Regions from separate parts of the Bacillus sp. 7894-2 genome, predicted to be linked through region 4. Evidence: riboswitches for the same ligand, from Rfam matches in the RefSeq annotation. Region 4 holds a riboswitch; each other region holds the start of a gene.
What was found. Region 4 has a riboswitch for thiamine pyrophosphate ahead of thiM (hydroxyethylthiazole kinase). Riboswitches for the same ligand answer to the same signal wherever they lie in the genome.

Region 1 (5,185 bases), on a different contig from region 4:
AGGATTAAACACTCTAAATAGATGCGAAAATTCCGGATGCTTTGGCAACCACCTGATTCTGATCGTTATAAATCAGGCAATCTGTGTGGCTGAGTGTCCGTCCTCTTTTAACAAGGTGAGCATCGGCAACTAGATATTCCCCTGTCGCCCCCTTTAAGAAACTGACCTTCAAGTCAGCGGTCACCACAGACTGCTTCTGATTTTCATCTGGCTCGAAAATATTCCCCATTGCTACATCCGCAAGAGTGGAAATGATCCCTCCATGCACCAGTCCGGCGCTGTTAATAAAGAGCGGCTGGATGGGCAAAGTGACTTTCATTTTGCTATCACTGATTCTTTCGTAATGGAATTTCAGAAATTCATCAAAAGGCTGTTTGATTAGCATATGCTACACTCCAATTTCTTTAAGTTAAAATGGTTATTCCCGATTTTTTGTGAAATCCCTGCTAATTTGCAGAGAAGAGGCCCCAAAATTGTTATATAGTTTCTTAAAATCTAAAAAAGTGATATTATTTTCAATAAATTCAAAAAAAGGCGGGCTGGGTGATGGCAAAAGTAGAGAATATTAGTTTCGCAGAAAACTTTCCTATTTCATTTAAGGAACTGGAAGAAGAAGCAGAGAAAGTAATGGGAGCAGGCGGATTTGGCTATGTTCAATCAGGAGCCGGCGGGGAAGAAACGCTGAAAAAGAATATCGAATCCTTTGCAAAATACTCAATAGTACCGAGGATGCTGAGAGATGTTTCAGTGCCGGATATAAGTGTGAAATTATTTGGAAAAACATATCCTTACCCGGTTTTCCTGGCACCGATTGGGATGCAGCGGCTTGAACATAATGAGGGAGAGCTGGCGTCTGCACGGGCAGCAGCTTCGTTTGGAGTTCCTTTTATCCAGAGCACAGTATCCGGTTATTCCATTGAAGAAATCGCAAAGGCAACAGGCTCGAGTCCAAAATGGTTCCAATTATATTGGTCCAATTATGAAGAAGCATCTTTCAGTATGGTTCGCCGTGCGGAGGAAGCGGGGTATGAGGCAATTGTGTTAACGGTTGATACGGTGATGATGGGATGGAGGGAAGCCGATTTAAGAAACAATTTTTCCCCGTTAAAGCTTGGCTATGGTAAAGCAAACTATGAAAGCGATCCAGTCTTTATGGCTTCTCTCCAGGACGGTGATGTCGTACAGGGAATCCTTGATAATATTCATCATCCAACATTAAGCTGGGAACATATTGCCAGATTAAAAGAGAAAACCAGCCTGCCCATTTTATTAAAGGGCATTCTCCACCCTGAGGATGCCAGATTGGCAGTTGAAAGAGGGATAGACGGAATCATTGTCTCCAATCATGGCGGCAGACAGCTTGATGGAGTGATTGCGGCGATTGATGCGCTTGAACCGATTGCGAAGGAAGTTAAAGGAAGGATTCCAGTATTGTTTGACAGCGGCATTCGCCGAGGCTCAGATGTGGTTAAAGCTCTGGCACTGGGAGCTGACGCCGTTTGTCTGGGGCGGCCGTATGTGTACGGCTTGGCCATTGGCGGGCAGGAAGGAGTTGAAAAAGTGCTTGCCAACTTTATAGAAGAAACAAAAGTGTCCCTCTCTCTTGCGGGGGTGGGGAGTTTAAAGGATATTGCTGGTCTGCGGTTAATTCGATAAAACTTTCTTAAAAAAATCCTGGGTTGTTGACAGTTGAGACTGTGTTTAATGGTATACCTGTAGGGGTACATAATTAATATGCCATACTAAAGGAGATGCAGTCATGTTCGATTACACAGCTGAAACCGAAAAATCAATTGAAGATGCGATATCCTCACTGGAAGGAAGTCTGAAGGACGAAAAGTTCGGAGTTCTATGGCAGTTTAATGTTCAGGAGAAGCTGCAGGAAAAAGGCTTGGAATATAACGAGGCATTCCATGTGTTAGAGGTATGTAATCCGAATGAAGCACATCGCGTTTTAACACAGAATAAAATGGCCGGCTACTTCCTGCCTTGTAAAATTGTCGTCTATGAAGACAAGGGCAAAACGAAAATTGGGATACCTAAGCCGACAAGTATGATTGAGCTAATCAATGACGAATCTGTTCAAATCTTCGCTGCAGAAATTGAAGAGCGCTTAATCCAGTGCATCAAAAAAAGTATATAATCTAAAAGAATGATGACAGTGCGGGAATAATTTGTTAAGCTTGAAACAGCTTATCAAATTAAATATCTATGTAACTACTAGGGGTGCCCCGAATGTGCGGGCTGAGAGGAAAGCGCTTATAGCTTTCCGACTCTTATGGACCTGATCTGGTTAATGCCAGCGGAGGGAAGTAGGATTTGACAGTATGTCGATTCATATACTTAAACCAAGCCGGGTCCTTTGTGGGGATCCGGCTTTTTTGTATACATACTTCTCATCCAGATAAGCAATCAGGCTGCCCTTTTAGAAAGGAGGTTTAGATGAACAGAACCCGATTGTTGACTACGATGGCACTATTTACGGCGATTGGGACACTGGGATCCCATTTGCTCTGGTTTCCATCAGGTATAGCCAAGGCCTATCCGATTCAGCATGCGGTAAATGTATTGGCAGCGGTGACTCTTGGACCCCTGCCGGCAGCTGCCGTTGCTTTTATGATTGCTTTGCTGCGTAATATGCTTGGATTCGGGACGCTGCTTGCGTTTCCGGGCGGAATGATCGGTGCGTTTTTGGCTGGTGTCCTTTATTTGAAATTCGGCCGGAAAATATGGGCTGCCGCTGGCGAGGTTTTGGGCACCGGTATAATCGGAGCATTGTTTGCTGTTCCGTACGCAAAATTTCTCATGGGCAGTGCAAATGGTGCATTCTTCTTTGTGCCGCCGTTTCTGGTCAGCAGCATTGCCGGTGCGGCAATAGGCTGGTTGGTGTTAGCGAAGGTTAAAGAGAAGAATTTGGTTCAGAATATGTGATGATTTTGGGCTGGAGAAGTAAGATAGGTTAGCAGAGTAAGGGAGAGCAGCATAACAATCAGGCTTTATGAGCGATTTTCAAAAGTTATGGGCGAAATCCAAAATTTATGAGAGAAAAACACCAAGTTAGAAAATCGGTAAAAAACAATTAGAATGTTAGAAAACTGCTAGGGGCGCTACGGCTGAGATAAGGAGCTTTTCCTTGGTCCCTTGGAACCTGATCTGGATAATGCCAGCGCAGGGAAGCAGTGAGGACCTCATTTTATATCCTCATGCTTTTTCCCCGGCAGCTTCTGTATTTAATTAAGGAGGCTATTTTTTATGACTTTTTCAGAAATTCTGCGCAAGGAAAATGAAGATTTATTTCAGCTGATATTTGAGCATCCATTTGTCCAGGGGATCGGGAGAGGGGATGTGCCGAAAGAGGCGCTTGCTCATTACATTAAAGCGGACTTTGAGTATTTGAATGCGTTCATGCATATTTATGGGATTGCGATTTCAAAGTCAGCTGAGCGTAAGGATATTGCATACTTTAACCAGCAAATAGAATTTGTATTGAACAGCGAAGTACACCCCCACCATAATTTTTGCCAGCAGATTGGGGTGGATTACGAAGCATTGCAGGGATATCCGCTTCCGCCGACAGCCGATCATTATGTAAAGCATATGATGTATCATGCCCACACAGGCGGCATGGGTGAAATCCTCGCTGCATTATTGCCTTGTCCATGGACATATTGGGAGATTGGGCTTGAGCTCATGAAGCAATATGTTCCAGATGAGAACCATCCGTTTTATCCGTGGATCTCTTTTTATGCAAATCTAAGGGTCGAAGCTGTGACCATGAATATGAGAAACCGTTTGGATGAGCTTGCTGAAGCGGCATCACCGGAGGAAAGGCAGCGAATGAAGGATGCTTTCCGAAAGAGCTGCCAGCTGGAGCTTGGTTTCTGGGAGATGGCTTATACCTGCGAAGAGTGGCCGGCGGGCAATCCGGCAGCAGTCAGATAAAAAAGCGTAAGCGGCTCGCTCACCCCCGACACCTTGAGGGGCAGGCTGCTTGCGCTAGAGAGTTATCGAAGTTCAAAATTTTATACTTTCTTATTTAATAAGAAAAATGCCTGCATCTGCTTATGGCAGTGCAGGCGTTTTTTCAAAATCCCATCTGTAGTGAGCGGTAATGGGAGTCTTAAAAGAAGATAGTTTTACTTCTGCTGCAAATGGGGTGGAGTTATGTATTACGTATGGAATGCCTTCTTTAGTCCGTTTGTCAGATATGAAAGCCACATGGTCGAATTTAGGAGAAAGGAAAACCACAATATCACCCGGCTGCCATTGCTGAAGGTTCTTAACATCTCCTGGAATCAGCTCTGTTGTTAATGACTTTGCGAACCGGCTAAAAAAGATATTCTGGTTTGGCACCCTTCTGAAATCAATGTTCGGATCAGGCTTGCCCTGGACTCTTGAATACAAGTCCGTATTTTCGGCGATATCCTGATCAATAAGATCCTTTATGGTTACATCAGCCCCCTGGAATCCTCTCCAAATCACGTCTGTACAGACACCTTCGTCATCGGGCGGATAGCCTCCCGCATAGTAGGCACTTTTATATGGCGTGCGCTGTTCTACTTCTTTTCTGGCTGTCAGGACCATATCAATCGGATCAGCAATGCCGTTCTGGTTTGAATCGGCCTGTGAGTAATCAGAGGGCACCTCCAGCTTCTTTGCAAAAGGATTTCCGAAATGAATGCCGATGGAATCCAGAATGATACCACTCCGAAAAAAAGAATGAATAATAACACTACTCAAATTATTGAAGTAAATACCTTTTTAACCATAAGTACACCTCACCTATTTTACTGAATAGACGGTATTATTTCCCAATAAGTTACATGAAGGTGTGATAAGATTGTTATAACCATTCATAAGAGAGGGGATATAATGGTTCATAAAATAGGGGTATCAGGAAGCGTCATTTTGTCAGACAGCAAGCTGTTTCATAAACTTTTTAAACGTTATTTGCCGCATATTGAGATAGGGGAATTTCAAGATGAGGAATCCTTTCAATGCTTTATTGAATTGCTGGGCAAAACAAACAAAAGCTTTGGTCTTCATTCGCCTCTTTTCCGGGGACAAAGCAAATACGATCTTCTGGAAAAGGTCAGTATGAATCCAGAGGAAGCCTGGATCCAGTTTGAGGAGGAAGTGGAAAGAATGTCCCGGCTTGGTGCTGAATACATATTGGTGCACTTTC
Region 2 (5,185 bases), on a different contig from region 4:
AATATCATTGATCAGAAAGCGAATGTCAAAATTATCGGTTGAATCGATGATTAAATCAACATCCTCAATCAGCTCTTCCATTTCCTGTACACCTACATCCATAATACGTGCGAAAATTTGCACCTCTGAATTGATGGCTTTTAGGCGTTTAGCCGCTGCTATCGCTTTTGGCACTTTTCGTACAGCATCTTCTTCACAATAAAGCTGCTGACGCTGCAGGTTGCTCCACTCCACATAATCCCGATCGGCAATGGTTAATTTGCCGACGCCTGCCCTTGTGAGAGTTTCAGCATTTGCAGCCCCTAATGCACCAGCCCCTATAATCAAAGCGTGTTTTCCCCTCAGCTTTTTTTGTCCTTCTTTGCCAATCGGGGGAAATAACATCTGGCGGGAGTATCGCTCACTCAACTAAAAACCATTCCTTCCGCCGGGCTGCTTGCTGATGCATACCGTTTTTTCGGCATCCGGCCTGCTTCATAGCCCATCCTCCCTGCTTCAATGGCGAGTTTCATTGCTTTTGCCATTTTAACAGGATCATCAGCAGAGGAAACGGCTGTATTCAATAGTACTCCATCAGCTCCCAGCTCCATTGCCAATGCCACATCTGCCGGGCTCCCAATTCCAGCATCAACAATAACCGGCACATCAGCCTGTTCTGTAATAAATTGAAGATTAATAGGATTAATGATTCCCTGTCCTGAGCCAATCGGAGAAGCACATGGCATGACAGCATGGCATCCTAGTTCTTCAAGTTTTCGAGCAAGCACGACATCATCAGAAGTATAGGGGAGAACAATAAAACCCTCGTCTAATAGGATTTCCGCTGCTTTTATAGTTTCTATTGGATCGGGAAGAAGCGTTTTGCTGCATCCAATCACCTCAACCTTAATCATGTCGCATAAGCCTGAAGCTTTGGATAGCCTGGCAATTCGGACAGCCTCATCGGCTGTACTTGCTCCTGCCGTATTAGGGAGTAATTTATATTTCTTTAAATCAAGCTTTTCCAAAAAGTTGGGCTGGTTCGCTTCAAAAATGTTCATACGGCGCACAGCAAACGTAAGCACCTCAGTTCCCGACGCTTCTACAGCTTCGCTTTGCACATCAAAGTTTGGATATTTTCCTGTTCCGAGCAATAGCCGTGAGCTAAATTCATATGGTCCAATTTTCAACAAGTCATCCGCCTCCTACAAAGTGTACAATTTCGATTCGATCCCCATCTGACAGAATGGTTATTGCATGCGCTGCTTTATCCAAAATATGCTGGTTCAGTTCGACAATAACTACCTTTTGCTCCAAATTGAAATGCTTAAGCAGAGCTGAAACAGAATTAACTGCTGCCGGCAGCACCATAGGATCTCCGTTAATGACAACATTCATAATATCACCCCTTGTTTACGTGTGAACTAAAGATTCAAGGCGGGACAGCTTAAACGGATTAAACTGCTCCGTCTTGCCTTCGAGGATGTCTGCCATCAGCACTCCAGTTGCCGGGGCAAGGAGGATCCCATTCCGAAAATGGCCCGCAGCAATATATAGCCCCCTATAAGCAGGATGTTCTCCCAAAAAAGGCTGCCCATCAGCCGATTGGGGTCGAATCCCTGTCCAGGCACGCTCCCATTCAGCCTTCACTATATCCGGGACCAGTTTTTTCGCCTTTTCCATCAGCGAGGATATCCCCTCAAGGGTCACCTTCTCATCAAATGAATTAACTTTAACCGTCGCTCCAACTACCAGCCTCCCGGATTTCTTAGGAACGATATAGCATCCGTGTGAAAAGATCGTCCCCTGTACAAGCGGTTTTTCAATTTTGACCGAGAAGCACTCGCCTTTAACGGGATTAATGGGGAGCGTTAGGCCCGTTCTCTCAAGAATCCCCCTGCTCCAGGCCCCCGAAGCAACAATAACGGAATCTGCAAGAAATTCTCCCTGGCTGGTTCTCACCCCATAAACCTTTTCATCTTTTAAAATAAAATCTGTTACATGTGTATACTCATAAATTTCTGCGCCGAGGGCTATTGCAGCTTTTGCAATAGCAAGAGACAATTCATATGCCTGTACCTGTCCGTCATTCGGTATATACATGGATCCCCTCAATTTGTTTGATACGAAGGGTTCACGTTTGATCAGGTCATCAATCGAAAGCCATTCGGCCTGCTCATCCGCGGTTTGCTGTCTTTCTATCAATCTTTTTAATGCCTGCTCTTCTTCTTTACTAGCCGCCACTTTATATACACCCTTATTTTGATAGCCAATATGCACCTGTGATAAATCTTCCAGTTCAGGAATCAGGCTCCGGTACATGGAGCGGCTTTTGCATGCCAGCTGAAATAGCGGGCCGTCTTCTATCAGTTCCGTTTGGGCTCCTAAAATTCCAGCTGCTGCTCCTGAAGCTTTGCCGGCTATTTTCCCCATATCCAAAACGGCCGCTTTATACCCTCTTTTAGCCAGTTGAAAAGCAATGGAGCTTCCGTTAATGCCGCCTCCGACTATAACGGCATCAAACATTTTCCTCATCATTTCCCCTCCTCATTTAATTTTTTTGCAAAAAGCTTTGCTTCTTCTACAGGGTCCTTTGCCTGCAAAATCGCCGACATTACAGCAATGCCGTCTGCCCCCGCCTTCAAAACCTCCGGTACTTTCTCTGGTTCCATGCCCCCAATTGCCAATACAGGAATATCTACTGCCTTTTTAAGAGCCTCCAGTGACCCAGTGCCCCTTGGCGGAACTCCCTTCTTTGAATCGGTTTCAAATATGTGCCCAAACAGGATATAATCAGCCCCTTGTTTTGCAGCCTCTTTTGCTTCTTCAAGAGAATGTACGGAACATCCTATGGGTATATCTGGAAAATGAATTTTGACAACATGGACTGGAAGGCTGTGAAAAGCAAGATGCACACCCGTTCTAAACGCCCAGGCAACATCCACACGATCATTTATAACGATTTTATGAACAGGAACTCCCTTATTAAGAAGCAGCTGAACTCCTTCATATATCTCTCTTGAGGTTCGATGTTTTTCCCGTAAGTGGAATCTATCTGTAAAGGGTTCCAATTCAACTGCTAATTCAGCGAAGGACTCTGGAGAAAGCTTTCCATCTGATATAACATGAAGCTGTTTTTTCATAGCGGCTGCCCCCAAGCTTTTTTAGATTTTCTGCAATAAAAAACCACCTTCTAAATAGAAAGCGGAGGTATGTGGCCATAGAATTCAGACCCAATCCCCACTTCCCTACGCTGGTATTCATGCCAGATCAGGTTCCAAGGGTCTTAAAGCTTTTGCTTTAATCTCAGCCTGCAAACAGGCACCCCCAGCGGATACATAACTATTAAGCTACTATTCATTTACTGATAAATGGTCCCGGACTTTTTAAATTCCTCAGCTTTTTCTTCCATGCCTTTCTGTATCGCTTCATCCGTGTCAAGCTTATTCTCTATTGCATATTTCCGGATATCCTGAGAAATTCTCATGCTGCAGAATTTTGGTCCGCACATGGAACAGAAATGAGCGGTTTTTGCCCCTTCAGCCGGCAGGGTTTCATCATGGAATTCCAAAGCGCGCTCAGGATCCAATGAGAGATTGAATTGATCTCTCCAGCGGAATTCAAAACGGGCTTTTGACAGGGCGTCATCCCTTTTTTGTGCTCCTGGATGTCCCTTTGCCAGATCTGCAGCATGGGCTGCAATTTTATACGTGATGACACCCTCGCGCACATCATCTCTATTTGGCAAACCCAAATGTTCTTTAGGGGTAACATAGCAAAGCATCGCCGTCCCATACCAGCCTATCATGGCAGCCCCGATTGCAGAGGTAATATGGTCATACCCCGGAGCTATATCAGTCGTAAGGGGTCCGAGTGTGTAGAATGGTGCTTCTTTACAGATTTCTAATTGTTTATCCATATTCTCTTTGATTAAATGCATTGGAACATGGCCAGGTCCCTCGACCATTACCTGTACATCATGTTCCCAGGCAATTTTCGTCAGCTCCCCTAGTGTTTCAAGCTCCGCAAATTGAGCCTCATCATTTGCATCTGCAATCGATCCCGGCCGCAGTCCATCCCCCAGGGAGAAGGCCACATCATAAGCTTTCATGATCTCGCAGATTTCTTCAAAGTGTGTATATAAAAAGTTCTCTTGATGATGATGCAGGCACCACTGTGCCATAATGGATCCGCCTCTCGAAACAATTCCGGTCAGCCTTTTGGCAGTAAGCGGTACATAACGTAAAAGGACACCGGCATGAATGGTAAAGTAGTCAACCCCCTGCTCTGCCTGTTCAATTAAGGTATCCCTGTATACTTCCCACGTAAGATCCTCGGCAATGCCATTAACCTTTTCAAGTGCCTGATAAATGGGAACAGTACCGACCGGAACGGCGGAGTTTCTAATAATCCATTCGCGTGTAGTATGAATATTCTTGCCTGTAGACAGATCCATAATTGTATCTGCTCCCCAGCGGGTAGCCCAGGTCATTTTCTCGACCTCTTCTTCAATAGAGGATGAAACAGCCGAGTTTCCAATGTTCGCATTAATTTTCACATGAAAATTCCTTCCGATGATCATTGGCTCTGTCTCAGGATGATTGATATTGGAAGGAATGATTGCCCGGCCCCTCGCTACTTCAGACCGGACAAATTCAGGTTCCATATTTTCCCGAATGGCTATAAACTCCATCTCTGGAGTAATGATTCCCTTTTTTGCATAGTGAAGCTGGGTGACATTCTTCCCCTTAATCGCTCTCAATGGCTTGCGGGATAAGCCAGGAAAGACTTTATGATTAGCACGCGGATCATGTTCATCGCGGAACCCGTTATCCTCGGGCTTAATTTCCCGCCCATCATACTCTTCAACATCCCCGCGTTCCTGAATCCACCGGCTTTTCAGAGCGGGAAGCCCTGTTTTTAGATCGGACGTGTATTGAGGATCCGTATAAGGCCCGCTCGTATCATATACGCGAACCGGCTCATTGATTTCTTCTCCAAAAGTACCGGTGGTGGGACTTAATTCTATCTCCCGCATTGGAACCTTGATATCCGGTCTGGATCCTTCCACATAGATTTTTTTGCTGCCAGTAAAGCTCGGCATAATAGAAATACTCTCCTGATTTAAAGAACTTGCAGTCATTGATCATCTCTCCCTTATTAAAAATATAAGGACGAGACCTGGAACCGAGGTAGTGCAAGATAT
Region 3 (5,185 bases), on a different contig from region 4:
GCTCATCAAGGAGGAGAAGGTCCTGATCATTCACAAGCATTGATGCAACACTAAGCCGCCGCTTTTGCCCCTGACTTAAGGAAAAAGGATGCATGTCAGCACATTTGAGCAAGTCCACTTGAAGCAGAGCAGCCTGAACTGTTTTTTGAATATCGGCGTCAGGAATCTGCTGTATTTTTAGGCTGAAGGCAATTTCATCATAGACAGAATCTGCAATAAATTGGTGTTCGGGATTTTGAAAAACGCAACCTGATTTCTGTCTTAACTCTTGCTCCTTCCACTGGGAAAGGGGGCGATCATTAAAAAGAATATTGCCTTTGGATGGAGCAGATAATCCTGCCAGCAGTCTGGAAAGCGTTGTTTTTCCTGATCCATTTGAACCGGCAATTGCCACAAATTCACCTTTTTTAACAGAAAAACTAATATTTCTTAGCAAGTCCTTACCAGCTTTATTAAAGTATAGATTCTCTGCTGATAGGATGATCTGCTCTTCAGGAGCTTGGTGTTTTTTCTTCCTGTTATCTAAAATCTGAAGTGCAGCAGAGGGATTTACAAATCCAGCAATTAGCTCCCGATCAGTTAACGGAAGCTTTTCCCCGCTGTAGATCCCAGCTTTTTTTCCTGATAGGCCGGCTCTAACCGTGCTTGGCAGCCAGATGCCCTCAAGCAGAAGTTCTTCTGCATATTGATTAAAGCAATCTGCCGTGCTTCCAATAAATAAAATTTCTCCTTCCTTGTTTAGGACCACGCACCGGTCGGTCAAATCAATCCAATCATCCAGCTTGTGCTCAATGATTAGAAGGGAAATTGCCTGGTTTTCTTTAAGCTCTTTAATGATGCGTGTGAGTTCATAGCTTGAAGCCGGGTCCAGATTTGCTGTCGGTTCGTCCAAAATCAAGATATCCGGTTTTAATGACAATACACATGCCAGTGCTAGCTTTTGCTTTTGGCCCCCGGAAAGAGTGTGGATTAAGGAATGTCTATACGGCAAAAGATGAACAAGCTCTAATGCTTCATCAATCTTTCTCTCGATTTCATCATTAGGTGTTTTCATATTCTCAAGTCCAAAGGCCAGCTCATCCTCGACTGTGGTCATGCAAAATTGGCTTTCAGGGTCCTGAAATACAATGCCAATGTGCTGATTAATTTCGCCAGGACCGAATTCCGCAAGCATCTTTTCCTTGAATGAAATGGTCCCTTCCAATTCGCCATCAACGGCCTCCGGATACAATTTATTTAAGCAGAAAGCAAGTGTGCTTTTTCCCGATCCGCTTGGGCCCAATAATAGAACTGCTTCCCCTGGATAAAGGCTGAATTGCACATCTTTAAAAATAGGTTTTTCCACATCTTCATACCTGAAGGAAAGCTGTTCGGTTTTTAATATATGCCGGTTATGCTGTAATTCCATTTTCCGGTTTTCCCCTTTTCCGCTCTTTTCCAATTGGAAAGCTGTTTAATGCCCCAGTTTTCGCAAGGCTCTCACTCAGCCATTTGCCCAGCAATCCAGCCAGTAAAGCACCGCTGATCAGCCTCACAAAAAACATAGCTGTTACATAACCGGGTGAGAGGGCCGCATAGCCGGAAATGAAATAGCCCCAAATAAAACTAGTAACAGATGAGCCCATTCCGGCAGCAATTAACACCCATGTCCGGTAATTATTCCATTTTGTAGCCGCAAAAACAGCTTCCGCTCCAATCCCCTGAATCATCCCTGACAGAATCAGGCGGGGACCAACTGCGTTGCCGATCATGACTTCAATGGCTGCAGCGATGGTTTCCGATAAAAAGGCTGCTCCGGGCTTTCTGATTATGTACGCTGCGATGATTGAAACAACAAACCAAATGCCAAAAATCAAATCATAGCCAATTAAGCCGAACATTCCATATAGCACGTTGCCAAATTGCAGGAACGCCAGATATACAACTGCAAACACGACAGCAAGTACAGACAGGACAATGACCTCACGAAGCTTCCACTTTTCGAGCATTTTACTCAGCCTCCTTTTTGGATGGACTGTTGGCAGACATATTCACCGTCATAACAATATGTGTAGAATCGCTTTTCTTACAGTTTTCAAAAGCATCCTCAAGTGTTTTAAAAACAGCGTGTGCATCTCCATCCAGTCTTGAAGCATAATGAACTCCTTTAGAAAAAGTACCCCGATTCGCAGCGAGTTCGACCTGGTCCATAATGACGTTCATGTAATCAGGAATCCCCATCGGATAAAGGGCGAACTGGACAGCGACTTCCTGGCTGATTACTGCTGCTGATTCTTCATTTGCCCGTTCCTCATTTTCAGCAAGATAAGCATCGCCTGCAGTATCACCGGGACATCCATTTGAAAAAGTCCCGTTAAACACTACATGATCTCCATGCTTAACTGATTCAAGGTAAATAGCTTTGACCACATCGAAAACATGAATGGACCTGCCACGCACACAGGTGCTCACATCATCAGTTTCCATCCATACCTTGCTCGTATCCACTTCTTTTAGTGCTGATAAAATAACCTCCGCAAACCTGTCAGTCATTGGGTAAATTGAAAACCTGCACCCTGTAATTTCACTAGTCCCACATAAAAAATTTTCCTGCATTTTTCCATCCTCCTATTATTTATGAAAATAAAAAACTGCATTCCCATAGGAAATGCAGTTGAATGTTATCAATACAAATAAATGATAGCCGTTCACCTGCACTTCCCCACGCTGGTATTATCCAGATCGGGTGATAAGAGTCAGAACGGATTGTTCTTCTCAGCCAAAAAGCTCCCCTAGTGCAAAACTTGGATATGCAGTTTTTAATGACTCCATCTTAATACGGAGCAAACAAAATGTAAATGAATAATTTATCTTTTTTATATCAAATGATCTGTGAAATCAGACAGCAGCGGTTAAGCTATGAAAAAATTTCTCCATTGTCCATGTCATGTTCTAATCCAGTCCTTCCCTTCATAAAAGTGTAATAGGACAATTTTACACCGAGAATAGGGGGCAAATTGGATGATATACAGAATGCTTGCTTTAAACATAGACGGAACACTACTCCAAACAAATGGAAGACTTCATAAATCAACAAAAGAAGCGATAGAATATGTGCAGCAAAAGGGAATTTATGTAACACTTGTTACGTCCCGAAGCTTTCCATCCGCGAAAAAAGTGGCCAAAGCATTGAAAATCAATTCTTTGCTGGTCACTCACAGGGGAGCATATATTGCAGCTTCCCAGGAAAAGCCGATCTTTGTAAAAAGAATTCAGGAAGATGAAACGTTTGAAATCGTGCGCCTGCTTGAAGGCTTTACCTGTCAAATCAGGCTGGTGCACGAAAAATATTCCCTTGCCAACAAAACGAAGCTCAATACCAATATGCTTGCTAAAACTGTTTTTACAACCGGCGATCCCATTTTTTACTCCCAGCAATTTGTGGATTCATTAAGTGACACCATCTTAGACGAGCCGGTCACCCCGCCAAAAATTGAAGTGTACTTTGAAGATAAAGAAGACCTTGAGGATGCTAAGACAGCCATCTGGGGCATGTTTGAAAATGTAGAAGTCATTAAACTGAATGATCTGAGGATGGACATTGTTCCTTCAGAAGTTTCAAAGCTGAATGGGCTGCTCTATTTATGTGAACACCTTGGAATTTCCAGAAACCAAATGGTCGTAATTGGAGATTCTGAAGATGATCTGGAAATGATTGAAGCCGCCGGTCTGGGGGTGGCAATGGGTAATGCTCCGGCAGAAGTAAAAAAAGCAGCAGACTGGCTGACACGATCCAATGACCAGAGCGGCGTAAGCTACATGGTTAAAGAACATTTCCGCAAACAGCATCCAATCGACTTTCTGAAGAAAATGAATCTGCTGAAATAAATGCATGAAAGAGAGTCCGGTCAAGGCAGATCGGCTCTCTTTTTGATTTAGGGCATTGGATAAAGCGAGTCAATAGTATATTGACCTTGTTTCCCCAGTTCTGTACACTAAAAGGAGTTTGTCAACATGAATAATAAAGACTATGCAGCTGCCCGTGAGATTGAACACCGGCAGATTTATTATATTTTTTAAAAAAAGGTGATAGATTTGAACATATCAATTTTAGGCATAAAGGATGAACGGTTCCATCGTCCGCTCCGGCTGATCGGAAACCTCTTTTTTGAAGAATGTGAAGTGTTGCTGGGTGAGAATGCTGCAGCAGATTTGACAATTTCTTTTCAGCTTGAGCAGGGAGATCGCATTAAAGCCTTTGCTAAGCTTACTGATAAAGACAGCAGGAACCTTACTGCCACTTTTGAAAAAGAATTTGTTCCGGCTGAGTCAGAAAAAGAGACTTTCAGACAAGTGAAGAATGCAGTATCACATGTATACCTGACTGTTTTGCAGGACTGGACGGGCATTACCCAGAAGTGGGGGATTCTGACCGGAGTACGTCCCACAAAATTGCTTCACCGTGCCATGCAGAATCAGACACCTCTCCAGGAAGCTCATCATCAGCTGAAGGAAGAGTACTTGATTACAGATGAAAAAATTCAGCTTATGCAGAATATTGTAGACCGGCAGCTTGCTGTGGTACCGGATCTTTATGACTTGAAAAAAGAGGTAAGCATATATATTGGCATTCCGTTCTGCCCGACAAAGTGCGCGTATTGTACTTTTCCTGCTTATGCGATTAATGGCAGGCAGGGTTCTGTTAACTCATTTCTTGGCGGCCTTCATTTTGAAATGCGCAAAATTGGTGATTGGCTGAAAGAAAATAATGTGAAAATCACCACTGTCTATTATGGCGGAGGGACCCCGACAAGCATTACGGCAGAAGAGATGGATATGCTTTATGAGGAAATGTATGAATCTTTCCCGGATGTAAAAAACATTCGGGAGGTCACTGTGGAAGCAGGCCGTCCTGATACGATTACACCTGAAAAGCTTGAAGTGCTTAAAAAATGGAATATTGACCGTATCAGCATTAATCCTCAGTCCTATATTCAGGAGACCTTGAAAGCAATTGGCCGTCACCACACAGTGGAAGAAACCGTGGATAAATTCCATTTGGCCCGTAATATGGGCATGAACAATATCAATATGGATCTGATCATTGGATTGCCTGGAGAAGGGGTTCAGGAATTTGCGCATACTCTGGGTGAAACAGAGAAATTAATGCCGGAATCCCTGACTGTTCATACTTTATCCTTTAAAC
Region 4 (5,185 bases):
TTCGCAATACAGCAAATAGAGCGATATTCAGCCAAATGTTATGCCAGCTGTTCCAGCCGTTATCGTACACATACATTCCTTTGTGGGCAAACAGTGATTGAATAATGGTAAAAAAGCCAATCCATATAGCAGAGTAAATGTATCCCTGTTTTTTATTGTCAGGGTAGCGCTGCAGGTAAATAATCAGAGCCATAGGAGTAATAAAAAATGTGAAAGCTAAGTTAATAATCGAATGATTTAGCCATTCAGCCGTAATACCTCTAAAAGCCCACAGTGTATGATTAAAATAGAGCATATTGTAGGTCAGGTTGATCGCAATAAAAAATAAGACAGTAGGATATTGCTTTTTCCACTGCGACCAGTCAATAAAGCGGTAAGCGAACAATATCCATACGATGATTACAAGTGCAAGATACATAGTAACATCACCTTTTACATTTAATACATACAGGTATTTCCATTTCACAAAAAAATATTCATCTAAAATGCGCCTTCTTTGAAGGAAAGCGGACTTACCTATATAATGGCTTTATTGTGTTAATTGAAGAAAGGAAGAGGACTATGAAAGAAGCAAAAATTCCCCCGCAGATCAAATTAATCGCCCTTGATATGGATGGAACATTACTGAACTCCAAAGGGGAAATTCCTGAAGAGAACCGTGCAGCTATAAAAGAAGCAAAGGAGAAAGGAATCGAAGTCATTTTGAGCACCGGCAGATCCAGGTTAACGGCAGGCGATCATGCTGATTCTCTAAAATTAAATTCTTATTTGATCACGGTAAATGGCAGCGAAATATTTGGACCTGGTGGTGAATCCATTTTAAGAGCTCCAGTGGATTCTAAAGTAATGGAATGGATGTGGAATCTGTCTAAGACACACAAGACCAATTTCTGGGCAACCAGCTGCGAGCGCGTGTGGATGAACGAAATGCCGGAAAATATCCATGATCATGAATGGCTTAAATTTGGATTTGATATTTCAGATGATGCGATCAGGGAGCTGATTCATAAAGAGCTTCAGTCTAAAGGCAACCTGGAAATTACTAATTCCAGCTTAACCAATATAGAAGTCAATGCTTTAGGCATCAACAAAGCCAAAGGTATCCTAAAAGTAACCGACCTCCTTGGTATTTCAATGGAAAATGTAATGGCGATGGGAGACAGCTTGAACGATATTGCCATGATTAAAGAATCAGGCTGGGGAATAGCGATGGGCAATGCACAGGACATTGTTAAAGAGACAGCCGATGCTGTGACAGGAACAAATGATGAAGCCGGTGTTGCACTGGCCATCCGCAAATGGGCTCTATAACTTAAACCAAAACACCGGCTATCAGGCCGGTGTTTGATTTTTACGAATGGTTTCCTGTACTTCCACTTCCACATTTCCTTTAATCGCCCTTGAGATCATACAGGATGCTTCTGCTTTTTGGACAAGCTTATGTGCAAGAGTATGGTCCTTATCATCAGCGTCTGATTTAAGCACAATAACTGGGTGATGAATAATTTTTTTGTAAGTAATCACCCCTTTGGTGACATCAACAACTCCTACCGACTCCATTGTAAGGTCCTCTTTATCGAGCCGGCTGCGTTCCATCATGGCTGCAAGTGTAATAATATAACAAGTAGCCGCCGCCCCGAGCAGCATTTCATCCGGATTCGTTCCGATTCCGGGACCGTCCATTTCCGGTGGAATGGATACCTGTGTTCTCAGGCCGCCTGTTTCTATTTCCCCAACATCATTGCGAAGACCAGGCCAATGTGCTTTCAAGTGAAAATGGTGTTCAGCCATATTTGAATCCTCCAAGCTATGTATTCTTACTTACACCTTAAAGAGGAAGCGGCAGAATTGCAAGCTTTACAGATTTCATGATTCAGGCTAAGATAAAAACAGCCAACTTAATAGTTTTACTGCTAGGGGTGCCCGATGCTCGCGGGCTGAGAAAGAAACCGGACTGTTTTTTACCCTTCGGACCTGATCTGGATCATACCAGCGTAGGAAAGTAGTAATTTCGGAGAACAAACATAATTCTCTATAGATTATTCAGCCAGGTCCTTATATGGATCTGGTTTTTATTTTGTTCTCTTTTCAAAGGCTATTGAGCGGCAAACGCAGAGGAGGAATGAATGTGAACATTCAAGAGATTAGCAGTCTATTGGAAAAAGTAAGAGAGTTTAATCCTTTAGTACATAATATCACCAATGTGGTGGTAACCAATTTCACTGCCAATGGCCTGCTGGCAATTGGGGCATCACCTGTAATGGCATATGCGCATGAAGAGGCGGGTGATATGGCTAAAATTGCCGGGGCACTGGTTCTCAACATGGGAACATTGACTGAAAAAGAAGTGAAAAGCATGCTTATCGCAGGAAAATCAGCCAATCAGCATGGGGTGCCGGTAATCTTTGATCCGGTTGGTGCCGGCGCGACAGCCTATCGCACAGAAACAGCCAATAGAATAATGGAAGAATTAGATATTAGCATCATAAGAGGAAATGCAGCAGAAATTGCCAATGCAGCAGGACAGAAATGGAATATTAAGGGCGTTGATGCAGGAGAAGCAGAGGGAAACACTTCTGAGCTCGCAAAGTCAGCAGCAAATAAACTTGGTGCAGTCACCGTCATTACAGGAAAACAGGACATCATTTCAGATGGAAGAGCCACTTTTACCATTAACAATGGACATCCCCTGTTAACGAAAGTAACGGGTGCCGGATGCCTTTTGACTTCTGTTATTGGAGCTTTCGCTGCTGTTGAAAAGGATCCAGTAAAAGCGGCAGCTGCTTCATTGGTCGTGTATGGCTCTGCCGCCGAAATCGCTGCAGAAAAAACGGATGGCAGGGGCCCGGGCACTTTCCAAATAGAGTTCTTGAATAGCTTATATACTATCTCAGCCTCAGATGTTGAATTGCGCGGCTCTTTTAGTCAGGTAGGAGGGGAATAAAAATGAAGGTGAACAAAGCTTTAACCATAGCAGGATCAGACAGCGGCGGCGGTGCTGGTATTCAGGCAGATTTAAAAACCTTTCAGGAACTCGGTGTTTTCGGCATGTCAGCGTTAACTGCCGTAACGGCACAAAACACCAGGGGAGTGCAGGGAGTTTATCCCATGACCGCAGAGGCTGTTGCGTCACAATTACAATCCATTGGAGAGGATTTAAGGCCTGATGCAGTCAAGTCAGGTATGCTCTTTAGTGCTGAAATTATCGAGACGGTTTCAAAGGAGATTGCGGAATACGGATGGAACAATATCGTCATTGATCCGGTGATGATAGCAAAAGGTGGAGCATGTCTTCTTCAGACTGAAGCCATTTTAGCGATGAAAAAGCATCTAATTCCGCTCTCGATGGTGATTACACCCAATATACCCGAGGCGGAGGTTTTAACGGATGCTAATATTCGTTCAATGAAAGATAAACGGAAGGCAGCAAAAGAACTACATAGGCTTGGAGCGAGACATGTCATCATTAAGGGCGGCCATGATGAGGGAAAAGTGGCTGCCGATCTATTATTTGACGGTGAAAGTTTTACCGAGTTCAAGAGTAATAGAATACAAACAGTAAACACGCACGGTACTGGCTGCACCTTTTCGGCTGCCATTACAGCCGGACTCGCTGAAGGCTTTTCTGTGCCGCAGGCTGTTGATCGTGCAAAGCAATTTATCCAGGCAGCAATTGAACATGACTTAAGAATTGGCAGCGGTCATGGACCAACCAATCATTGGGCTTATAATTTGAAGAAAAAGGAGAATTTCGTTCATGAGAATTAATTCAGAGGAAATGAGTGAGCTGCTTAAAGTATATTTAATAATGGGAAGCGTAAATTGCTTCCAAGAGCCTGAAGATATTCTCCGATCAGCAATTAATGGGGGCATATCCCTGTTTCAATTCCGTGAAAAAGGTGCAGGATGCCTGCAAGGCAAAGAGAAGGAATCTCTTGCAAAAAGGCTTCAGGCAATCTGCAACGAGAGCGGCATTTCTTTTATCGTCAATGATGACATTGAATTGGCGCTTACTATTAATGCAGATGGAGTCCATATAGGCCAGGAAGACGAACCGGCAGATGTGGTCAGGAGAAAAATCGGCAGCAAAATCCTTGGCGTGTCCGTTCATAATATGATTGAAGCAGAAGCAGCAATCCGGCAGGGAGCAGATTACCTCGGCATTGGCCCTATTTATCCGACAAGCACAAAGAAAGATGCCAAAGCAGTTCAGGGTCTTACTTTTTTAAAGGAATTGAGATCTGCTTCTATCCAGATTCCTGTGGTAGGTATTGGCGGAATTAACTCTAAAAATACACCTCCCATTATGGCTGCTGGAGCAGACGGTGTTTCAGTCATTACGGCAATCAGCCAGGCGGATTCCCCTGAAAAATCAGCCAGGGAGTTAAAAGAAGCAGTAAGGAGAAATGTCCATTAATTTTGAGCATTTTTTTTAAAAAATCAGTATTATCGATTGCCTTTCAAGTTTCAGTGTTTATTACTATGCAATTATTGAAAAGCCATGGTAATGTTGTACTCATACAGATTTTTTCGTAAGGAGATACAATTGCAATGAAACTCGTATCATGGAATGTGAATGGCATTAGGGCCTGTGTGAAAAAAGGCTTCACAGATTACTTCAAAGAGGTGGATGCAGACATCTTTTGCATCCAGGAGTCCAAATTGCAGGAGGGACAGATTGAGCTCATCCTGGATGGCTATCACCAATATTGGAATTATGCGCTTAAAAAAGGATATTCGGGTACAGCTGTATTTACGAAAAAAGAGCCTATCTCTGTCCGCTATGGATTGGGCGATGAGGAAACAGAACCAGAAGGCAGGATTCTCACGCTTGAGTATGAAGGCTTTTATCTGGTGAATGTCTATACGCCAAACTCAAAGCGTGACCTGGCCCGGCTTCCATACCGCCTTGAATGGGAAGAGCGGATTCGGGAGTATTTGCTCGGGCTGGATGAAATAAAGCCTGTTATTATGTGTGGTGACTTAAACGTGGCCCATAATGAAATAGATTTAAAGAATGCAAAATCCAATCGCGGAAATTCCGGGTTTACCGATGAAGAACGTGAAAGAATGACCAGTTTGCTTGGTTCCGGGTTTGTTGATGCCTTCCGCTATAAATATCCGGAAGCCGAGGGTGCCTATACATGGTGGTCGTATATGGCAAAAGTAAGGGAGCGGAATATCG

Region 1: it holds a riboswitch for thiamine pyrophosphate, as region 4 does, so the genes downstream of both, thiW (energy coupling factor transporter S component ThiW) here and thiM (hydroxyethylthiazole kinase) in region 4, are expected to answer to the same signal.
Region 2: it holds a riboswitch for thiamine pyrophosphate, as region 4 does, so the genes downstream of both, tenI (thiazole tautomerase TenI) here and thiM (hydroxyethylthiazole kinase) in region 4, are expected to answer to the same signal.
Region 3: it holds a riboswitch for thiamine pyrophosphate, as region 4 does, so the genes downstream of both, CHI10_RS08030 (YkoF family thiamine/hydroxymethylpyrimidine-binding protein) here and thiM (hydroxyethylthiazole kinase) in region 4, are expected to answer to the same signal.

The regions. Positions count from the first base shown of each region.
Region 1 covers NZ_NPDG01000123.1:21,223-26,407, forward strand. The annotation lists gene CHI10_RS17505 (PaaI family thioesterase) at 14-385, opposite strand; gene CHI10_RS17510 (alpha-hydroxy-acid oxidizing protein) at 547-1,656, shown strand; gene CHI10_RS17515 (DUF302 domain-containing protein) at 1,760-2,143, shown strand; TPP riboswitch at 2,213-2,328, shown strand; gene thiW (energy coupling factor transporter S component ThiW) at 2,443-2,931, shown strand; TPP riboswitch at 3,091-3,192, shown strand; gene tenA (thiaminase II) at 3,253-3,942, shown strand; gene CHI10_RS17530 (DUF1287 domain-containing protein) at 4,063-4,740, opposite strand; gene CHI10_RS17535 (TIM barrel protein) at 4,873-5,185, shown strand, end outside.
Region 2 covers NZ_NPDG01000134.1:31,282-36,466, forward strand. The annotation lists gene CHI10_RS19240 (MoeB/ThiF family adenylyltransferase) at 1-408, opposite strand, end outside; gene CHI10_RS19245 (thiazole synthase) at 405-1,172, opposite strand; gene thiS (sulfur carrier protein ThiS) at 1,174-1,377, opposite strand; gene thiO (glycine oxidase ThiO) at 1,393-2,514, opposite strand; gene tenI (thiazole tautomerase TenI) at 2,514-3,122, opposite strand; TPP riboswitch at 3,208-3,318, opposite strand; gene thiC (phosphomethylpyrimidine synthase ThiC) at 3,341-5,122, opposite strand.
Region 3 covers NZ_NPDG01000057.1:14,744-19,928, forward strand. The annotation lists gene CHI10_RS08020 (ABC transporter ATP-binding protein) at 1-1,408, opposite strand, end outside; gene CHI10_RS08025 (ECF transporter S component) at 1,392-1,988, opposite strand; gene CHI10_RS08030 (YkoF family thiamine/hydroxymethylpyrimidine-binding protein) at 1,990-2,595, opposite strand; TPP riboswitch at 2,682-2,783, opposite strand; gene CHI10_RS08035 (Cof-type HAD-IIB family hydrolase) at 3,001-3,867, shown strand; gene CHI10_RS08040 (coproporphyrinogen III oxidase) at 4,075-5,185, shown strand, end outside.
Region 4 covers NZ_NPDG01000015.1:55,627-60,811, reverse strand. The annotation lists gene CHI10_RS03300 (CBO0543 family protein) at 1-418, opposite strand, end outside; gene CHI10_RS03295 (Cof-type HAD-IIB family hydrolase) at 562-1,311, shown strand; gene CHI10_RS03290 (OsmC family protein) at 1,333-1,791, opposite strand; TPP riboswitch at 1,906-2,018, shown strand; gene thiM (hydroxyethylthiazole kinase) at 2,129-2,944, shown strand; gene thiD (bifunctional hydroxymethylpyrimidine kinase/phosphomethylpyrimidine kinase) at 2,947-3,768, shown strand; gene thiE (thiamine phosphate synthase) at 3,758-4,417, shown strand; gene CHI10_RS03270 (exodeoxyribonuclease III) at 4,552-5,185, shown strand, end outside.